4 regions of the Mesorhizobium sp. P3_A9 genome follow, and region 1 is predicted to be linked to each of the others. Evidence: riboswitches for the same ligand, from Rfam matches in the RefSeq annotation. Region 1 holds a riboswitch; each other region holds the start of a gene.
The links. Region 1 has a riboswitch for cobalamin ahead of AC1DX0_RS20825 (CbtB domain-containing protein). Riboswitches for the same ligand answer to the same signal wherever they lie in the genome.

Region 1 (2,980 bases):
GCCGCCGGCATTCCAGCTCGAGATCGTGATCTGCCAGCATGTGATTGGTCAGCCACAGCGTCAGGCAGTCGACAAGCACCGGTTGGTTGTCGGGTAACGCCGCCAGCGCGCCCGCGAGGTCGAGCGGTGCGTCGATGGTCGTCCAGCCCTCGCCGCGCCGTGAACGGTGCAGCGCGATGCGCTCACGCATCTCGTCGTCATAGGCTTCAGCTGTGGCGATATAGGCCCATGGCGAGGGCAACGCCGTCGCCAGGGTTTCGGCGTGCGCGCTCTTGCCCGAGGCACCGCCGATGATGAAGGTCAGCTTGCTGCGATCAGGCAAAGCTGTCGCGCAGGCTYGTRGCSGTMCCSGTGAAGCGTCCGCGCACCACGCCGACGACAGCYCCAAGCACCAGCCAGAACACCAGATTGGTCACCGTCACCGCCACCACGAACTGGTGGTGCAGGCCTTCCGGGATCGGTGTTTCGAAGCTGTCGGGCTGCGGCGCGCCGACAATGTGCGGAGCGACGATCAGCGCTACGCCAAGGATGGCCAGCGGCAGCGACTTGCGGAAGGCGATCAGGCCGAGCCCGATGGCGGTCGCTATCACGGTTGCCACCCACCATATCTGGCGCTGCGTGAGGTCGGCCGCCGGCATGGCCGGCAGTTCCGGCGGCAGGCCGAGGCCAGGCGCCAGTGTGAACACGGCAAAGCCGGCCAGACCCCAGAACACGCCCTGGCGCCAATTGCCGATGCCGCCGGCGAATTCCGAAACCGCGACCAGGATCAGCGCGAAGCCGATGCCGGTGACGACATTGGACACGACGRTGAAGGCYAAGCGCTCGAAGCCYTCGGCCGGCGCCCAGCCRTCGTCTTCGGCCGGAGCSGCKGCRTCGGCCGGRGCCGGRGCGGCAGTGCTCATGGCGTTCGATGCCGCAGGAGCGGCAGAGCTCATTGCGTTGCCGCTGGCGGCATCAGTCGGCGCCGCGGCGTGTTCATGCTTATGGCCGCCTTCGGCCTGTTCGTAGACTTCCGCCTTGAGGATCAGCGGCACGGTGGCATAGGCCTGCATGCAGGCGAGGACGACGCCGGCCACGAGCCCTGCGATCGCCGCGATGAACACGACGTTGCGAAACAGATTCATGATGTCAGATCCTCGTCAGTGGCAGGGAAACGCCATCGAATGGCGGTTGTCATGACCGGCATTGTGGACCGCATCGATATGCGAGAAGCCGACAAAGCCGATGATGAAGGTGCCGAGCAGCGCGGCAAGTGCCAGCTGCATGAAGCGCGACTGCGAGGAGACGGAGGCGCCGAGGGAGACGGAAGCAGTAGTCATATCTTGTCCTTTCACCCTCCACCCGAGGGCCTGTCAGTTTTGCCGTCGCCGGCAGGTCTCCTGGCTCGCGGATCAGCGCCCTTCTCCACCTTCCCGAAGACGAATCTTCAGTGGCATATGGAGAGGACTACCGCACACAGTTGCGGGGGCAGCCACGGCATTGGGCAACAAACGAGCCCGCACCGCATTCCCTCTTGGCTCCAAAACGGAACCGACGACTGTATGACTATAGGGAAAATCACGACACGCGGCAAACCAAATTCCGCCGGCAATCAGCGCGATTGCGCCATGCCGACAAGTCCAGTGGTCCTGGGCACGACAATTGACAATCATGCTGGCCGGGTGTCGGCTGGCGTCCTCACAGGAAGCCAGCGATGCAGCCCCCAGCTATGCAGCCCAATGCCAGCGAGCGCGATCCCTATAACGGCCTGACCCGGGCCGAACCGACGCTGCCCTCATCGGCCTATTGGGATGCGGCAGCCTATCAACGGGACCTTGATGCCATCTGGTACAAAAACTGGCTGCTCGTCTGTCGCGAGGCCGATCTGGCCCAGCCGCTGGCCTTCCGCCGATTCCGCATCGGCACGCAGGACATCCTCGTGCTGCGCGACGACACCGGCGAGCTGCGCGCCTTCCACAACACCTGCCGGCATCGCGGCTCGCAGCTTTGCCAGGAGAGCGAGGGCCGGCTGAAGGCACGGCTGATCACTTGCCCCTATCATGCCTGGTCCTATTCGCTGCGCGGCGACCTCGTGCGCGTGCCGTCGAAATCGCTACCGGCCGGCTTCGACAAGGCCGACCACCCGCTCTATCGCGTCGCGCTGTCGGTGTGGCGCGGCTTCGTGTTCATCAATCTGCAGGAGGATGCCGCCGGCTCGGCGCAGGCATCCTTTGATCCCGCCTCCGGCAATCTCGGCAACTGGCCGTTGGAAACGCTGGTCTCGGGCCATGTGCTGCGCAAGGTGATGAACTGCAACTGGAAGATTTTTTGGGAAAACTTCAACGAGTGCCTGCACTGTCCGGGGGTGCACAAGGACCTGTCGCGGCTGGTGCCGATCTATGGCCGCGGCCTGATGAGCCGGCACGACGATCCCGAATGGTCCCGCCACGCCGACAATGACGCGCCGGAGTTTTCTGGCGGCCTGCGCGCCGGCGCTGAGACATGGTCGCGCGATGGCCAGGCGCATGGGCCGGTCTTCCCGGGGTTGACGCAAGCCGAACGTGCCGCCGGCCAGACCTACGCCACCAGCCTGCCCTCGATGTTCATCGTCGGTCATGTCGATTATGTCAGGACCGTGCGCCTGGTGCCGCTCGGCCCCGAACAGACGGAGCTTGTCGCCGAATGGCTGTTCGCGCCCGACGCGCTGGCCGCGACCGACATCGACAACATCGTTGCCTTCGGCACACAGGTGCTGGAAGAGGATGCGGCGATCTGCGAGGTCAACCAGAGGGGCCTGCGCTCGATGCGCCACGAAGCCGGCGTGCTCATGCCCGAGGAATACGACCTGCACCGTTTCCACAACTGGGTGCGCGAGCGCCACGCAGCGCTTTCGCCGTGATCCTTCACAAAGACTTCGGCAGATACCGCCAGGTGACAAAGCCGCAAACCGCCGCCAGCAGGCTGAGCGTGACGAACACCGATCCCAGTCCGAAAAAGATCA
Region 2 (5,631 bases), on a different contig from region 1:
ACACTGCGCAGCGCCGGCCGGCCGCCATCGGCAAGGCGCGGACCGATGAAGCGGGCGTACCAGTCGACGAACTGGATCACGCCGCCCTCATGCAGCTCCGAATAGGGGCCGGGTTCATAGGCTGGCGACAGGATGCCGAAGGCGTTTTCCTCGACGATGCGGCGGTCCTGGTCGTTGGTCTCGGTCCAGACATGGGTGAGTTCGGCGAGATCGTAATCGACGCCCTCGACCGCATCCTTGTGGACCAGCCATTTGGTCGTCACCGCGGTTTCCGTGGCGCTGATCGGCAGCACGCGGAAGGTGACCGCATGGTCGATCAGGATATGATTCCAGGTCGTCGGGTAGTGATAGTGCATCAACGTGCCGATACGGTCGGCCGAGACGCTGTCGGACAGGTTCTTCTTCACCGCCCGCTTGCCGTTCATCGTGTAGCTGACTGCGTCACGCAGCAGCGGCGCGCGGGTGGCGCGGTACTGCCCGGCCGGGTCGATGCGGAACTTGCTCGGCAGGCCGGCTGCCTCGCATTTGGCCCAATGCGCCAGCATCTCCGGGTCGCTGTCGGCGCCTTGCACGCCGGTCACCGTCGGGGCTTCCGGGAAGGTCTTGCACAGCTCCGGGTGATTGCCGGCGCAATGGTAGCACTCGCGGTTGTTTTCCCAGACGAGCTTCCAGTTGCCCTTCTCGACGATCGTGCTCTCGAAGGCGATCTTTGCTTCGCCCAGGCGGTGCGGCTTGAGGTAGGGCTCGATCATCGCCCGCATCGGTGCGAAGTCGGCGGGCTCCTTGGCCAGGCAGATGAAGATGTAGCCGGCCACGCTCTCGCAGGCGACCGGCTTCAGGCCGAACTGGCTCTTGTCGAAGCCGTCGGCCATCTGGCGGGCAAACAGCAGCCTTCCGTCCAGCTCGTAGGTCCACTGGTGATAAGGGCAGACCAGCTTGGCGGCCATGCCCTTGTCGGTGTTGCAGACGCGGCTGCCGCGATGGCGGCAGGAATTGTGGAAGGCGTTGATCTCGCCCTGCTGATCGCGCACCAGCACGACCGGATAGTCGCCGATCTGTACGGTGATGAAGCTGCCGGGCTTCGGCAGTTCGCAATCATGGCCGATGAACAGCCAGTCGCGATACCAGATCAGCTCCATGTCCAGTTTGAAGAAATCGGGATCCGTGTAGAAGGGCTGCTCGAGCGAGAATCCGTCCCTGCGGCTGTTCAAGAGCCTCAGCATGTCGTTGCGCGTATCCATGTCCTGTCCTCTTCGTTCAAGGACTGAACTGGTGGTGATTGAGGAAGGATCGGGCGCAGGCCGGCGAAAGCCGGGCATGCACCATCCGCCTCTTGACCGCCCACCGCGATCAGTCGAGTCTAGAAATCTCGGGCTGGTTTCCGGGCTCTGGAGTTGTCCTTGCGGACCATCGCGACACCTTCCCAGGCTTTCGCCCAGTGGTCTCCCGTTGCGACTTGAACTCCACCACCGTTGCGGGGGCAGCGCCGGATTCTGACCGGCTTCCCAATTCTCCGCTCCATCGTCACGAAGCGGCACCTGAGATGTCATGATCTAATCACGACAGCGCTTGCGACATCGGCATGAAAGCGACATCGCATCCATGTGGCGCGACACGCATGCGCAATGATCGGTCAAGGACCGTGGTCACGGAAATCATCGTGGTGCCGGCTGTGCCGGCTATCAAAATCGACCCGAAACGGGGGCAAAAAGGGTTAACGGTTTCGAAAAGTGACTATTAGCACATTCTAAAATCGAACCGAACGGTTCGTTTCTGTTGACGGTGCGTGCAGGACGGTGTGAACGCTGAGCCTCCGATACAGTTGGTGATCGCAGTGCTGGTTTCAACTAACTTTTTGATATCAATAGGAAAAATGTTCGATCAAGAGGGCCTTGGTACAATTTCAAGTGGTGGATACTTGGTCCACACGGAACAACTTCGTGATTGGAAACGGCCAGCTGGCTTTCCCACATCGGGGCTGTCCGAACGACGCGATTTTAATCCCAAGACACGCCGCTAGACGGACGGAAAAAAATACTGGAGTACCCAAAATGAAAAAGATTGTTCTCACTGCCGCCGCCCTTCTGGCCATTTCCGGCAGCGCCTTCGCTGGTAGCGACAACTACGGTTCGAATGCCTCCCCGGCAGCTGCTGCTGTCGACAGCTCGCACACCGCTTCGATCAAGAAGTCGGAACCGGCTGCTCAGACGCCTGTCCAGGGTGCTGACCACAACCTCTTCGGCAACCACTAACAGCCGATCCCGGCCAACGGCGGGGTTTTTGTCCGCCGCTCTGGCCGACCTTAAGAAATTCAGGAGACTAACATGAACAAGTTCATCATTGCTGCCGTCGCCGTCCTGGCCATCTCCGGCAGCGCCTTTGCCGGCAGCGACAACTACGGCTCCAATGGCGCCAACCAGCCTGCCGTTGCTTCGACCGACAGCTCTTACACGGCTTCGATCAAGAAGTCGGAACCGGCTGCCCAGGCACCTGTTCAGGGTGCCGATCGTAATCTTTTCGGCCGCTAACAGCCGATTCCGGGAGCGGCGGTTTGCCCCGCTGCTCCCGTGAAACTCAAAATTCAGGAGACTTGAAATGAAGAAGATCATCCTTGCTGCCGCCGCCGTTCTGGCCATCTCCGGCAGCGCCTTCGCAGGCAGCGACAACTACGGCTCCAATGGCGCCAACCAGCCTGCCGCGACTTCGGTCGACAATTCGCGTACGGCTTCGATCCGCAACAGCGGCTCGCCCGTCTACAAGCTGCTCAATTCGTCGGGCGACGTGCAGAAGTCGATCCCTCAGAGCAGTGACCGGGACCTCTTCGGCAACCACTAACAGCCGAAGCTGACCTCCAAAAAAGAGCGGCGGGCCTGGCCCGCCGCTCTTTTTTATGTGCCTTGATTCAGCGGAGCTGTTCGCCTCAGGCCGCCTTTGCTTCCGGCTTTTGGAGCGCGAAGGAATGTCCGTCCGCATCGAAGATGTGCAGGTCTTCGCCATTGGCGCTAAGCCGCAATGTCGAGCCGCGCTTGACCTCGGCATTGCCGGGCAGCTTGGTCACCAGCGGCAGGTCGGCGCGGCCGATGTCGACGTAGACCAGCTGAACCTCGCCGAGTTGTTCGACATAATCGACCGTTCCCTCGAACAGATAATCCGCGCCGGTGGCGATGATCAGGTCCTCCGGCCGCACACCGAAGCTTACCGCCGCACCCTTCGCCGAGGCAGGTGTCGTGATCGGCACCGTGGCCTTGCGCCCGCCGACATGGCTGACCACGGTCGGGTTGCCGGTCTTGTCGATCGTCGCCGGCAGGATGTTCATGGCCGGAGAGCCGATGAACTGGGCGACGAACAGATTGCCGGGCTTCTTGTAGAGATCCATCGGCGTACCGACTTGCTCGATATGGCCGTCCTTCAACACCACGATGCGGTCGGCGAGCGTCATCGCCTCGACCTGGTCGTGGGTGACGTAGATCATGGTCGTGTTGGGCATCGATTCCTTAAGCTTGGCGATCTCGATACGCGTGGCGACACGCAGCGCGGCATCAAGGTTCGACAGCGGCTCGTCGAACAGGAACACTTTCGGATTGCGCACGATGGCGCGGCCGATGGCGACACGCTGGCGCTGCCCCCCCGACATCGCCTTGGGCAGCCGGTCGAGATATTTGGTCAGCTGCAGGATTTCCGCAGCCTGGCGCACGCGCCGGTCGATCTCGGCCTTGTTCTCCTTGCCGATCTTCATCGAGAACGCCATGTTGTCGTAGACGGTCATGTGCGGATAGAGCGCGTAGGACTGGAACACCATGGCGATGCCGCGCTTCGACGGCGGCACGTCATTGACCACTTCGCCGTCGATCTTGAGCTCACCGGCCGTGATTTCCTCGAGCCCGGCGATGGAGCGCAGCAAGGTCGACTTGCCGCAGCCCGACGGACCGACGAAGACGATGAACTCGCCCGATTTGATATCGAGGTCGATGCCATGGAGAATGTTGAGATTGCCGTACGACTTCTTCACTTGTCTCAGATTGACATCGGCCATTGGTTTCCTCCCAGTGATTTCCTCAAAGATTCAGTCGATGCGCCCGAACCAGGCGCCGTAGCCGCCAAGCTCGATCGAACCGGGGCTCGCTTGCCCGGAAAACCCGTGTCCCGGCAAAGGTTGCAGTGATCGGCTGCCAAGGTCAACCTTGGCCGGCTTGGCGCCGAGGTTGAAGACACAGACGATCTGCTCGTTGCCGGCCCGGCGCGTGAAGGCGACGGTGTCGCCCTCGCTTTCGATGAAGGTGATATCGCCCTTGGCCAGTGCCGGATGGGCACGGCGGAAGGTGAGGAAGCGCCGATAGTGCTCGAGCAGCGAAGCCTGGTCGCCCTGCTGGACATTGACCGCTTGCGCCAGATGCTTGGCCGGCACCGGCAACCAGGGCTTTGCCTGGGAGAAGCCACCATTCTTGGCGCTGCCATCCCACACCATGGGCGTGCGGCAGCCGTCGCGGCCCTTGAATTCCGGCCAGAAGCGGATGCCATAGGGATCCTGCAAATCCTCGAAGCGCAATTCAGCTTCGCCGAGCCCGAGCTCTTCGCCCTGGTAGAGGCAGACAGAGCCGCGCAGCGACATCAGCAATGCCGAGATGACCTTGAGATAGGCGATCGGATCGGCTTCGCTGGCGGCCCAGCGCGAGGCCGGACGCATCACGTCATGGTTGGAAAAGGCCCAGCACGACCAGCCGTCGCTGGCGACCTTGCCGAAGGCTTCCAGCACCGAGCGGACCTTGTCCGCGCTGATCTTTTCCGGCGCCAGGAAATCGAAGGAATAGCACATGTGCACGCGCTTGCCGCCGGCGGTATAGGCCGCCACGACTTCCAGCCCGCGCTGCGAATCGCCGACCTCGCCGACAGCGGCGGTCGCCGGATATTCGTCGAGCAGGGCGCGGAAGCGTTCGAGGAAGCCGAGGTTTTCCGGTCGGCTCTTGTCGTAGATATGGTCCTGGTAGTTGTAGGGATTGACCGCCGGGGCGGTCTGGTCGTTGCGCTCTTCCGGCGGCAGCGGCGGATTGTTCTCCAGGCCCTGGCTGTGGAAGTAGAAATTGATCGTGTCGAGGCGGAAGCCGTCAACGCCGCGTTCCAGCCAGAAGCGGGTGACGTCGAGCAGCGCGTCCTGGACTTCGCGGTTGTGGAAGTTGAGGTCCGGCTGCTCGGCCAGGAAATTGTGGAGATAGTATTGCTGGCGGCTGGTGTCCCACTGCCAGGCCGACCCACCGAAGATCGACAGCCAGTTGTTGGGCGGCGTGCCGTCGGGCCTTGCGTCCGCCCAGACATACCAGTCCGCCTTCGAATTGTTGCGGCTCGCCCGGCTCTCCTTGAACCATGGGTGGCTGTCGGCGGTGTGCGACAGCACTTCGTCGATCATCACTTTGAGACCCAACCGGTGCGCCTCTGCCGTCAGCGCGTCGAAATCGGCCAGCGTGCCGAACATCGGATCGACATCGCAATAGTCCGAGACGTCGTAGCCGAAATCCTTCATCGGCGACTTGAAGAAGGGCGAGATCCAGATGGCATCTGCGCCAAGCGAGGCGATGTAGGGCAGCCGCCCGATGATACCCTTGAGGTCGCCGATACCGTCGCCGTTCGAATCCTGAT
Region 3 (3,080 bases), on a different contig from region 1:
TCGACACCAGGTAGAAACGGATGTCGAATTTCATGCGGGCGTCGTCGAACGAGTTGAAACCGCACTCGTACGCGGAAAGCTTTTCGGGATCGGGATTGCGGTAAGCCACCAGGAACGGTGCGGCCAGCAGCGCCAGGCCGACGACCAGTGCCACGCCGATGAACAGGACGATGGGCAGGTACGAACTGAGGAGTGCGTTCATGCAGCGGTTTCCGTTGGCGCCAATCCACTTTGATTACAGCACCGGACCTTAATGCGGAAGCGTGACAGTTTAACCGCTGAACCGTTTTAAGGGGCCTATGCTGCAACGCGGCGAGGGTTAGCGCAGCACTTCCAGCGAAGCAAGTCAAACCTTGTTCAAAACGCAGTGCTGGACGGCATATCCGAAGAAACTGGTCCGATCCGCTCTTGTTTGATTTCCTTCACTTTTTACTCCACTTTTCTCTCCTGACAGGGTTGCCGCCAAAACCCTGCTAGCATGAGCTGGAATCACCCGTCAGAACCTCGGTTCAACAAGCCCTCAGAGTCCGCCGAATGAAGGAAAAGATCTCGCTCGCCACCGCCCGGCGCATCGCGCTCGCCGCTCAAGGGTTTCTTGATCCGCGCCCAAATGGCACACCCGACCGCCGCCACTTCGCCCGTGTGCTCTCCCGCACCGGCCTGCTGCAGATCGATTCCGTCAGCGCGGTGGTGCGCGCGCATTATATGCCGCTCTATTCGCGCCTTGGCCCCTACCCGCTCGCTCTGCTCGACAATGCTGCGGTGACGCGCAAGCGCACGGTCTTCGAATACTGGGCGCATGAGGCGTCGTTCCTGCCGGTCGAGACCTATCCGCTGATGCGTTGGCGCATGCAGCGCGCCGAGCAAGGCGACGAAATGTATCTGGGATTGGCCAAATGGGGCCGCGAGCACGCCGCCTATATAGAAGAGATCTACCGCGCGGTCGCCGAGCGCGGCCCGATCGCTGCTTCAGCACTCGAAGGTCAGAAGGGCTCGGGCGGCTGGTGGGGCTGGAGCCATGCCAAGCACGCCTTCGAATGGCTGTTCTGGGCCGGGCGCATTACGACGGCGCACCGCCGTGGCTTCGAACGCTTCTACGACCTGCCGGAGCGCGTGCTGCCGCAGGCGATCCTCGATCTGCCGGTGCCGGCCGCCGAGGACGCGCATCGCGAATTGCTGCGCATTTCCGCCCGCGCCCACGGCATCGCGACATCAAGCGACCTGCGCGACTATTTCCGGCTGTCGCCAGCCGACATGAAGGGGCGGCTGGAGGAACTGGTCGAGACCGGCGAGTTGGTGCCGGTGCGTGTCGAAGGCTGGGACAAGCCGGCTTACCTTCACAGGGACGCCCGTTTGCCCCGAAAAATCGAGGCCCGCGCCTTGCTGGCGCCGTTCGATCCTGTTGTCTTCGAGCGGTCGCGCTCGGAGCGGCTGTTCGATTTCCACTACCGCATCGAGATCTACACACCGGCCGAAAAGCGGCAATACGGCTACTACGTCCTGCCCTTCCTGCTCGGCGACCGGATCGTGGCACGCGTCGACCTCAAGGCAGACCGGCCGGCCAGCGTCCTGCGCGTCCATGCCGCCTACTCCGAGCCCGGCGCACCGCCTGAAACAGCGGCAGAACTCTTCGAGGAACTGAAGCAGATGCAGGGCTGGCTCGGGCTCGAGCGCATGGAAGTGACGCCGGCCGGCGATTTGGGGCCGGCGCTGGCCGACATGGCGGTGTCGTAAGCTCGCGTTGACACCGCTACCCGCAAAAGCCTAAATCCGGTTCAGACGGTCCCTTGCCCGCAACGGCAAGGGCTAAGAGGGAATGCGGTGCGGGATTTCGATCTCAAATCCGCGGCTGTCCCCGCAACTGTAAGCGAAGAGCCAAGGCCGAAAGCCACTGGGAGGTTCCCGGGAAGGCGGCTACCGAAGGCGATGACTCGCGAGCCAGGAGACCTGCCGTCTGCGACAGAAGAATCCGATCGCCCGGCGGGTTTCCGGGCAAGGAGCCCGGTTTTTGGACCAGAACAGCAGTTTTTCGGCTGGCACAGCGGATATTCCGTCCGCCAACAGTGATGCTTTGGCCGGCGTCACCATCATTGTCTGCGCCTCCTGCCGCGATGAGACCGGCTCGGATGCCCATCCGCGTGCCGGCGAACTTTTGGCTGAGGACACGCGCCGTGCAGCGTCTGACGACCATATCCGCGTGCGCACGGTCGAATGCCTCGGCAATTGCAAGCGTCGGCTCAGCGCCGCCATCCTGCGCGACGGCTGCTGGAGCTATGTGTTTGGCGACCTGACCCTGACCAGTGGCGCCGACCTCGTCACCGGCGCAAAGCTCTTCGCCACGTCAACGGACGGCCTCATCCCATGGCGCGGCCGGCCCGATTCGCTCAAGCGCGGCCTCGTGGCCCGCATTCCACCCCTCGACATGCTGAAGGACTAACCATGACCGCTTCCGTCTCCCGTGTTCCCTGCACTGTCGTCACCGGCTTCCTTGGCGCCGGCAAGACGACGCTGGTCCGCCATCTCCTGGAAAACGCCGGCGGCAAGCGCATCGCCATCATCGTCAACGAGTTCGGCGATATCGGTATCGACGGCGAGATTTTGAAAGGCTGCGGCATCGACACGTGCCCGGAAGAAAACATCGTCGAACTGGCCAATGGCTGCATCTGCTGCACCGTCGCCGACGATTTCGTGCCGGCGCTCGACAAGATCCTGTCGCTGACGCCGAAGGTCGACCATATCCTGATCGAGACCTCGGGCCTCGCTCTGCCCAAGCCGCTGGTCCAGGCTTTCCAGTGGCCGACGGTGAAGAGCCGTGTGACCGTCGACGGCGTCATTGCGGTTGTCGATGGCCCGGCGCTTGCCGAAGGCCGCGTCGCCAACGACATGGACGCCTTGCAGGCGCAGCGCGCCGGGGATGACAGCCTCGACCATGACGACCCGGTCGAGGAGGTGTTCGAGGACCAGATCGCCTGCGCCGACCTGATCATCCTGTCGAAGAGCGACCTGATGGACGCCGCCGGCTCGGCCCGCGCCAATGCCATCATTGGCGAACACTCCGCCCGAGCCGTGAAGATCGTGCC
Region 4 (5,096 bases), on a different contig from region 1:
TACTGCGTCAGCCATGTGCCAGCGCTGCTGACGCTCGACGTGCCCGGCTTCGAGGGCCGCAATCTGTTGCTGATCGCCTTCCTGATCATCGTCGTGCAAGGCAGCGACGTGCTGCAATACATCTTCGGCAAGCTGTTTGGAAAACACCGTTTCTCGCCGACCGTCTCGCCGTCGAAAACCTGGGAAGGCCTGATCGGCGGAGTGGTGTCGGCGAGCCTGCTCGGCGCGCTCTTGTCGTTCGTGACGCCGTTCTCGCCGTTGCAGGCGGCTTGCGTGGCCTTCGTCGCCTGTTCGATGGGGTTTCTGGGCGGGCTGGTGGCCTCGGCCATCAAGCGCGACCAGGGCGTCAAGGACTGGGGCCATCTCATCGAAGGCCATGGCGGCATGATGGACCGCACCGACAGCCTGGTCTTCGCCGCCCCGATCTTCTTTCACATCGTACGCTATTTCTGGACCGTCTGAACCGGCCTAGCGCAGTCAGAGCCGGTTTCGCATGACCAGCGTGACGACGAAGAAGGCGCCGAGCGAGCTGGTGATGATGCCGATCGGCAGCTCCTGCGGCGGCAGCAAGGTTCGCGCCAGAAGATCGCTTGCCAGCAAGAGCACCGCCCCGAATAGCGCACAGCTTGCGATCAGGCGCAGATGCAAGGGACCGGCCAGCGGCCGCGACAGATGCGGGATCATCAGCCCGACGAAGCCGATGACACCGGCGACCGAGACGAGAATTGCCGTCGAGAAGGCGGCAACGAGAAACGTCGTCCTGCGCATCCGCGCCACCGGCACACCAAGGCTTTCGGCGGCACTTTCACCGGCCAGGAAGGCGTCCAGCCTGCGGTGGTTCCACAACCCGTAGGCCGCGATCGTGCCGGCGCCCAGTGCGCCCAGCCAGACATTGTCCCAGCGCGCCAGCCCGAGCCCGCCCATCGTCCAGAATAGCACCGAGTGGGCCGCGCGCTGGTCTCCGGCAAACACCAGATAGTTGGTCAATGCCGTGAACAGGAAGGAGACTGCAAGGCCGGCCAGGATCAGCCGTTCCGGCCCCTGCCCCCTCACCCGCGCGACCAGCAGCAGGACGATGCTCGCGGCCAGTATGCCGCCGGTGAAGGCCGCGACCGGCAAGGTCCAGATGCCAAAACTGTCACCAAAGACGGTGATGACGGAAACAGCCCCTGCGGCAGCCCCCGAGGACAGGCCGAACAGGAACGGATCGGCAAGATCGTTGCGGGTCACCGTCTGCAACAGTGCGCCTGTTATGCCGAGGCCGCCACCGACACAGACCGCGAGGATCGTGCGCGGCAGCCGCAGGTCAACGACGATCTTGCCGATCGGGTCCGACACCTGGTGCTCATTCAACCCGACGGCATGGCCAAGTGCGGCGATGACGTCGGTCAGCGGGATCAGCGTCGAACCATAGGCGATCGACAGCAGCACGAGGGCGACGATCGCCACCGCGCCCGCCGCCATCGCCAGCGCGAATGCCTTGTGCCCCGAGAGCGCGGCGGATCCATGCCTTGGGGCAAGAAGCATCAGAACGCTTCCGGATGCATCGCTTTGGCGATCTTGGCGATCGCCTCGATGTTCGCCGGTCCGGGTGTCAGCTCGGCATAGCGCAGGGCCACGAAGCGCTCGTTCTTGACCGCATCCGTTTCCTTCATCGCCGGATGGGCCTTGAGGAAATCGAGCAATTTCTTGTAGCCGCCACCATCCTGGTAATCGAGCAGGATGAGGAATTGCGGATTGCGCGACGCCACGGTTTCCCAATCGGTGTTGCCCCAGCTGGTGTCCATGTCGGCCATGATGTTGTCACCGCCGGCGGCGGTGATCATGGCGCTGGGAATGGCGAATTTTCCGGCGGTGAACGGCTTGTCCTCACCGGAATCATAGAGGAACACCCGCGTCCCCTTGGCGCTGCCGACCTTGGCGGTGATATCAGCGAGCTGTGACTTCCAGCCGGCAACAAGCTTCTCGGCTTCGGCGTCCTTGCCAAAAATCTTGCCCAGCTTTTCGACGTCGCCATACAGAAGGTCCATCGAGGCGGCGGGGCGGTTCTTGTCGAGATGGACGCAGCTTTCGGTCAGCACCAGCGTCTTGATGCCGTGCGGGGCGAGCGTGTCGGGCGTCACGTCACCGCCCGGCTTCATGCCATAGTACCAGCCGGCGAAGAAGAAATCGGGCTCGACCGCGACGAGGTTCTCGAGCGTCGGATATTTTGGCGCCAGTTCCGGAATGGAACCCTGCTCGGCCTTGAATTCGGGGCCGACCTTGTACCATCCGGTGATGCCGGTCAGGCCGACGATCGACGGCTGCAGCTTCAGCGCGAAGGCCATCTCGGCCATGTTGAGATCGTGGATGACGGCGCGCTTGGGCGGCGCGTCGAAGGTCAACTGCTTGCCGCAGCTGTCGACGGTGACGGGGAAGGCGAAGGCCGTCGAGGCCAGCAGCGAGAAGACGAGCGACAGTGAGAGACGTTTCACGGATTTTGCTCCTTGGTTGAACAGTGTCGGATGAGGAATGGGGTCGATCAGGACGGCGGCGCGGCGCGGTTCGGAACATCGAACACCGTCAGTTCGCGGTCCTCGGTGGGATGGCGCAGGCGAAACACGTCGACGCCGAAAATCTCGCGGATCAGCTGTTGGGTCAGCGCTTCGCGCGGGGCGGCCAGCGCATGCAGCCGGGCTTCGTGCATCACCGCGACCCTGGTGGCGAAGGGCGCCACCAGGGCCAGATCATGCAGCACGGCGATAACCGTCATGCCGAAGCCGGCCACGAGTTCGAGAAGCTCACCGCGGGCGCGCGGATCGAGATGGTTGGTCGGCTCGTCGAGGAACAGCACTTTCGGTTGCTGTGCGATGGCGCGCGCCAGTTGGGCGCGTTGGCGTTCCCCACCCGACAGCGAGCCGATGCTGCGGCCAAGCAGCGGCAACAGCCCGGTCCGGCGCAGCGCATCGACGACAATGTCGCGTTCCTCGCTCCTGCGCCTCAGGCCGGCATGCGGGACGCGGCCAAGCTCGACATAGTCGATCACCGCTAGTCGCGGATCAGGCTGGTCGGTCTGGCCGACGACGGCTATGTGCAACGCCCGTTCGGCGGTCGAGATCCTGTCCAGGCGGCGCCCGCTGAGCTTCACCTCTCCGGAGCTAGGCTTGAGCATGCCCGACAGCATGCGCAGCAGTGTGGTCTTGCCGGCGCCATTGGGGCCGATGATAGCGAGGCGATCGCCTAATGCCACCGACAGGCTGACCGCATGGACCAGATCCCGCCCGTTGGCCGTCGCGCCGAGGTCGCGCGCTTCGAGAAGCGGCATTGTCATCGGCTGTCCCCCGCAGGCTTGCCCGATCCCGGGATGCGGGCCAGCGTCTTGCCGGCCAGTCGGGGCGGGCGTTGTCCGGAATTGCACCAGCCGTCGGCTAGCGAGGCGTAAAGCCTGGCAAATCGCACGAGATCGCCGGCGTCGGCCTCCGCGTCTATGGAGCCGAAGAGATAGGCGGCCTTGCCCGGCGCCTGGAAGGCCACCGTCAGCGGCCGCGCGCAGCCCGCCATGCACTCGACGCCTTCGATCGTGAAGCCATGCGCAACCACGGGCTCGTGGTGGGCTGAGAGCCGGGACCGCAAATCCGCGCAAAGGCTTTCGCCCGACCTGATCCCTGTCGGGACGTCACGGCAAAGCGTGCACACGATGATGCGATGGATGGCGCCGTCCAACTTTCCGTCACTTTCCAAAACTGGCGACGGAAGGATGTTGGCGAGCCGGCCGACAAGACCGACGTCCACGTTTCCTCCCGGCACACCCCGTCCGGTCAACTCAGTGATGGCAGGTCTCCTGGCTCGCGGGTCTCGGCTCAATCCTGCCTTCCCAGCCTTGCCGGCCAGTGGCATATCGGATCTTGCTCACCGCTTACAGTTGCGGGGGCAGCCACGGTCTCGACCTTTGAGGGTCTCACCGTGTTCCCTTTTCACCCCTTGCCTTTCGGCGCGGGGACCATCACGGGGCCACCGTAGATTTGCCCCGAGCGCATCGCAACGATTCTTTTCGACTGAACCTGTCACCATCGCGGCACCGGCAGCTTGTCAGCTAGAGGCGTGCGATATCTCCATCTGTAATGTAATAACAGAACGATTTAGGTGGTTTTCTTTGTCGATGTCAATCCCTTGCCACAACCCTTCGAACTATCGCTGAAGGTTGCGGACGCAGACAGGGCGGAGTTCGCGTGAACCCCGCCCCGGATCGGATAGTCTGCAGGCAGACGCGCTTACTTGCCTGACAGCTGCTTGGCGTTCTCGGGCGTGATCGCCGTCGTCTCGACAGTGACCGTCGTATCCACCGAAGTGGCGCAATCGAGTAGGATCTTCTTCGACATCTCGATCGCTTCCTTCGCACCCGTCGGGTAGGTGAAGGTCGCCGCCCAGTCACCCTTGGCGACGGCCTCGATGCCACCGGCCGGGCCTGGCAAGCCATCAGTACCGATGATCTTGACGTCCTTGCCAGCGCCCTTGGCGGCAAGCAGCGCGCCGGCCGCCATCATGTCGTTCGAGGCGTAGAGCACCTTGATGTCGGGATGCGCCTGCAACATGGCCGAGAAAGCGGTCTGGGCTTTATCCGGCACCCAGTCGGCAGCCTGCTCGGCAACGACCTGGATCTTGGCATTCTCCTTGACGCCGTCCTTGAAGCCATTCAGCCGCTCTACGGCCGGCGTCGAACTCGGGAGACCTTCCAGCACGGCCGCTTCGCCACCTTCCGGCAGCAAGGTCTTGGCGGTGTATTTGCCCGCTTCGAGCGCGATCTTGTAATTGTCGCCGCCGATGAAGGCGGTGTAGTCCTTGCCAGGATCGCCGACCGTCTTGCGGTCGAGTTCGATGACCGGGATGCCGGCATCCATGGCGCGCTTCACCGCCGGCGTCAGCGGCGCCGCCTCGAAGGGCGAGATCAGCAGGAGATCGACCTTCTGGGTGATGAAATTGTCGACCTGCGAGGTCTGCGTGTTGACGTTGCCGGCGCCGTCGGCGATCTGCAGCGTGAAGCCCGGCACTTCCTTGGCCGCCGCCGTCAGCTCGTCATTGACGTGCTGACGATAGGGCTCGGCATTGTTCGCCTGCGA

Region 2: another riboswitch for cobalamin. It lies ahead of AC1DX0_RS20715 (aromatic ring-hydroxylating oxygenase subunit alpha); the one in region 1 lies ahead of AC1DX0_RS20825 (CbtB domain-containing protein).
Region 3: another riboswitch for cobalamin. It lies ahead of AC1DX0_RS17415 (DUF1636 family protein); the one in region 1 lies ahead of AC1DX0_RS20825 (CbtB domain-containing protein).
Region 4: another riboswitch for cobalamin. It lies ahead of AC1DX0_RS11125 (DUF1636 family protein); the one in region 1 lies ahead of AC1DX0_RS20825 (CbtB domain-containing protein).

The regions. Positions count from the first base shown of each region.
Region 1 covers NZ_JBFUGJ010000163.1:5,897-8,876, forward strand. Annotated here, with positions in the region: gene cobU (bifunctional adenosylcobinamide kinase/adenosylcobinamide-phosphate guanylyltransferase) at 1-322, opposite strand, end outside; gene AC1DX0_RS20820 (CbtA family protein) at 315-1,124, opposite strand; gene AC1DX0_RS20825 (CbtB domain-containing protein) at 1,140-1,319, opposite strand; cobalamin riboswitch at 1,353-1,550, opposite strand; gene AC1DX0_RS20830 (aromatic ring-hydroxylating oxygenase subunit alpha) at 1,709-2,878, shown strand; gene AC1DX0_RS20835 (MFS transporter) at 2,883-2,980, opposite strand, start outside.
Region 2 covers NZ_JBFUGJ010000161.1:5,682-11,312, reverse strand. Annotated here, with positions in the region: gene AC1DX0_RS20715 (aromatic ring-hydroxylating oxygenase subunit alpha) at 1-1,241, opposite strand, end outside; cobalamin riboswitch at 1,356-1,557, opposite strand; gene AC1DX0_RS20710 (DUF680 domain-containing protein) at 2,052-2,252, shown strand; gene AC1DX0_RS20705 (DUF680 domain-containing protein) at 2,325-2,528, shown strand; gene AC1DX0_RS20700 (DUF680 domain-containing protein) at 2,596-2,835, shown strand; gene AC1DX0_RS20695 (ABC transporter ATP-binding protein) at 2,921-4,033, opposite strand; gene bglA (beta-galactosidase BglA) at 4,064-5,631, opposite strand, start outside.
Region 3 covers NZ_JBFUGJ010000116.1:11,692-14,771, forward strand. Annotated here, with positions in the region: gene AC1DX0_RS17405 (NADH-quinone oxidoreductase subunit A) at 1-202, opposite strand, end outside; gene AC1DX0_RS17410 (winged helix-turn-helix domain-containing protein) at 535-1,734, shown strand; cobalamin riboswitch at 1,764-1,969, shown strand; gene AC1DX0_RS17415 (DUF1636 family protein) at 2,009-2,437, shown strand; gene cobW (cobalamin biosynthesis protein CobW) at 2,440-3,080, shown strand, end outside.
Region 4 covers NZ_JBFUGJ010000054.1:16,134-21,229, forward strand. Annotated here, with positions in the region: gene AC1DX0_RS11105 (phosphatidate cytidylyltransferase) at 1-462, shown strand, start outside; gene AC1DX0_RS11110 (FecCD family ABC transporter permease) at 478-1,527, opposite strand; gene AC1DX0_RS11115 (ABC transporter substrate-binding protein) at 1,527-2,474, opposite strand; gene AC1DX0_RS11120 (ABC transporter ATP-binding protein) at 2,522-3,310, opposite strand; gene AC1DX0_RS11125 (DUF1636 family protein) at 3,307-3,702, opposite strand; cobalamin riboswitch at 3,794-3,999, opposite strand; gene AC1DX0_RS11130 (substrate-binding domain-containing protein) at 4,251-5,096, opposite strand, start outside.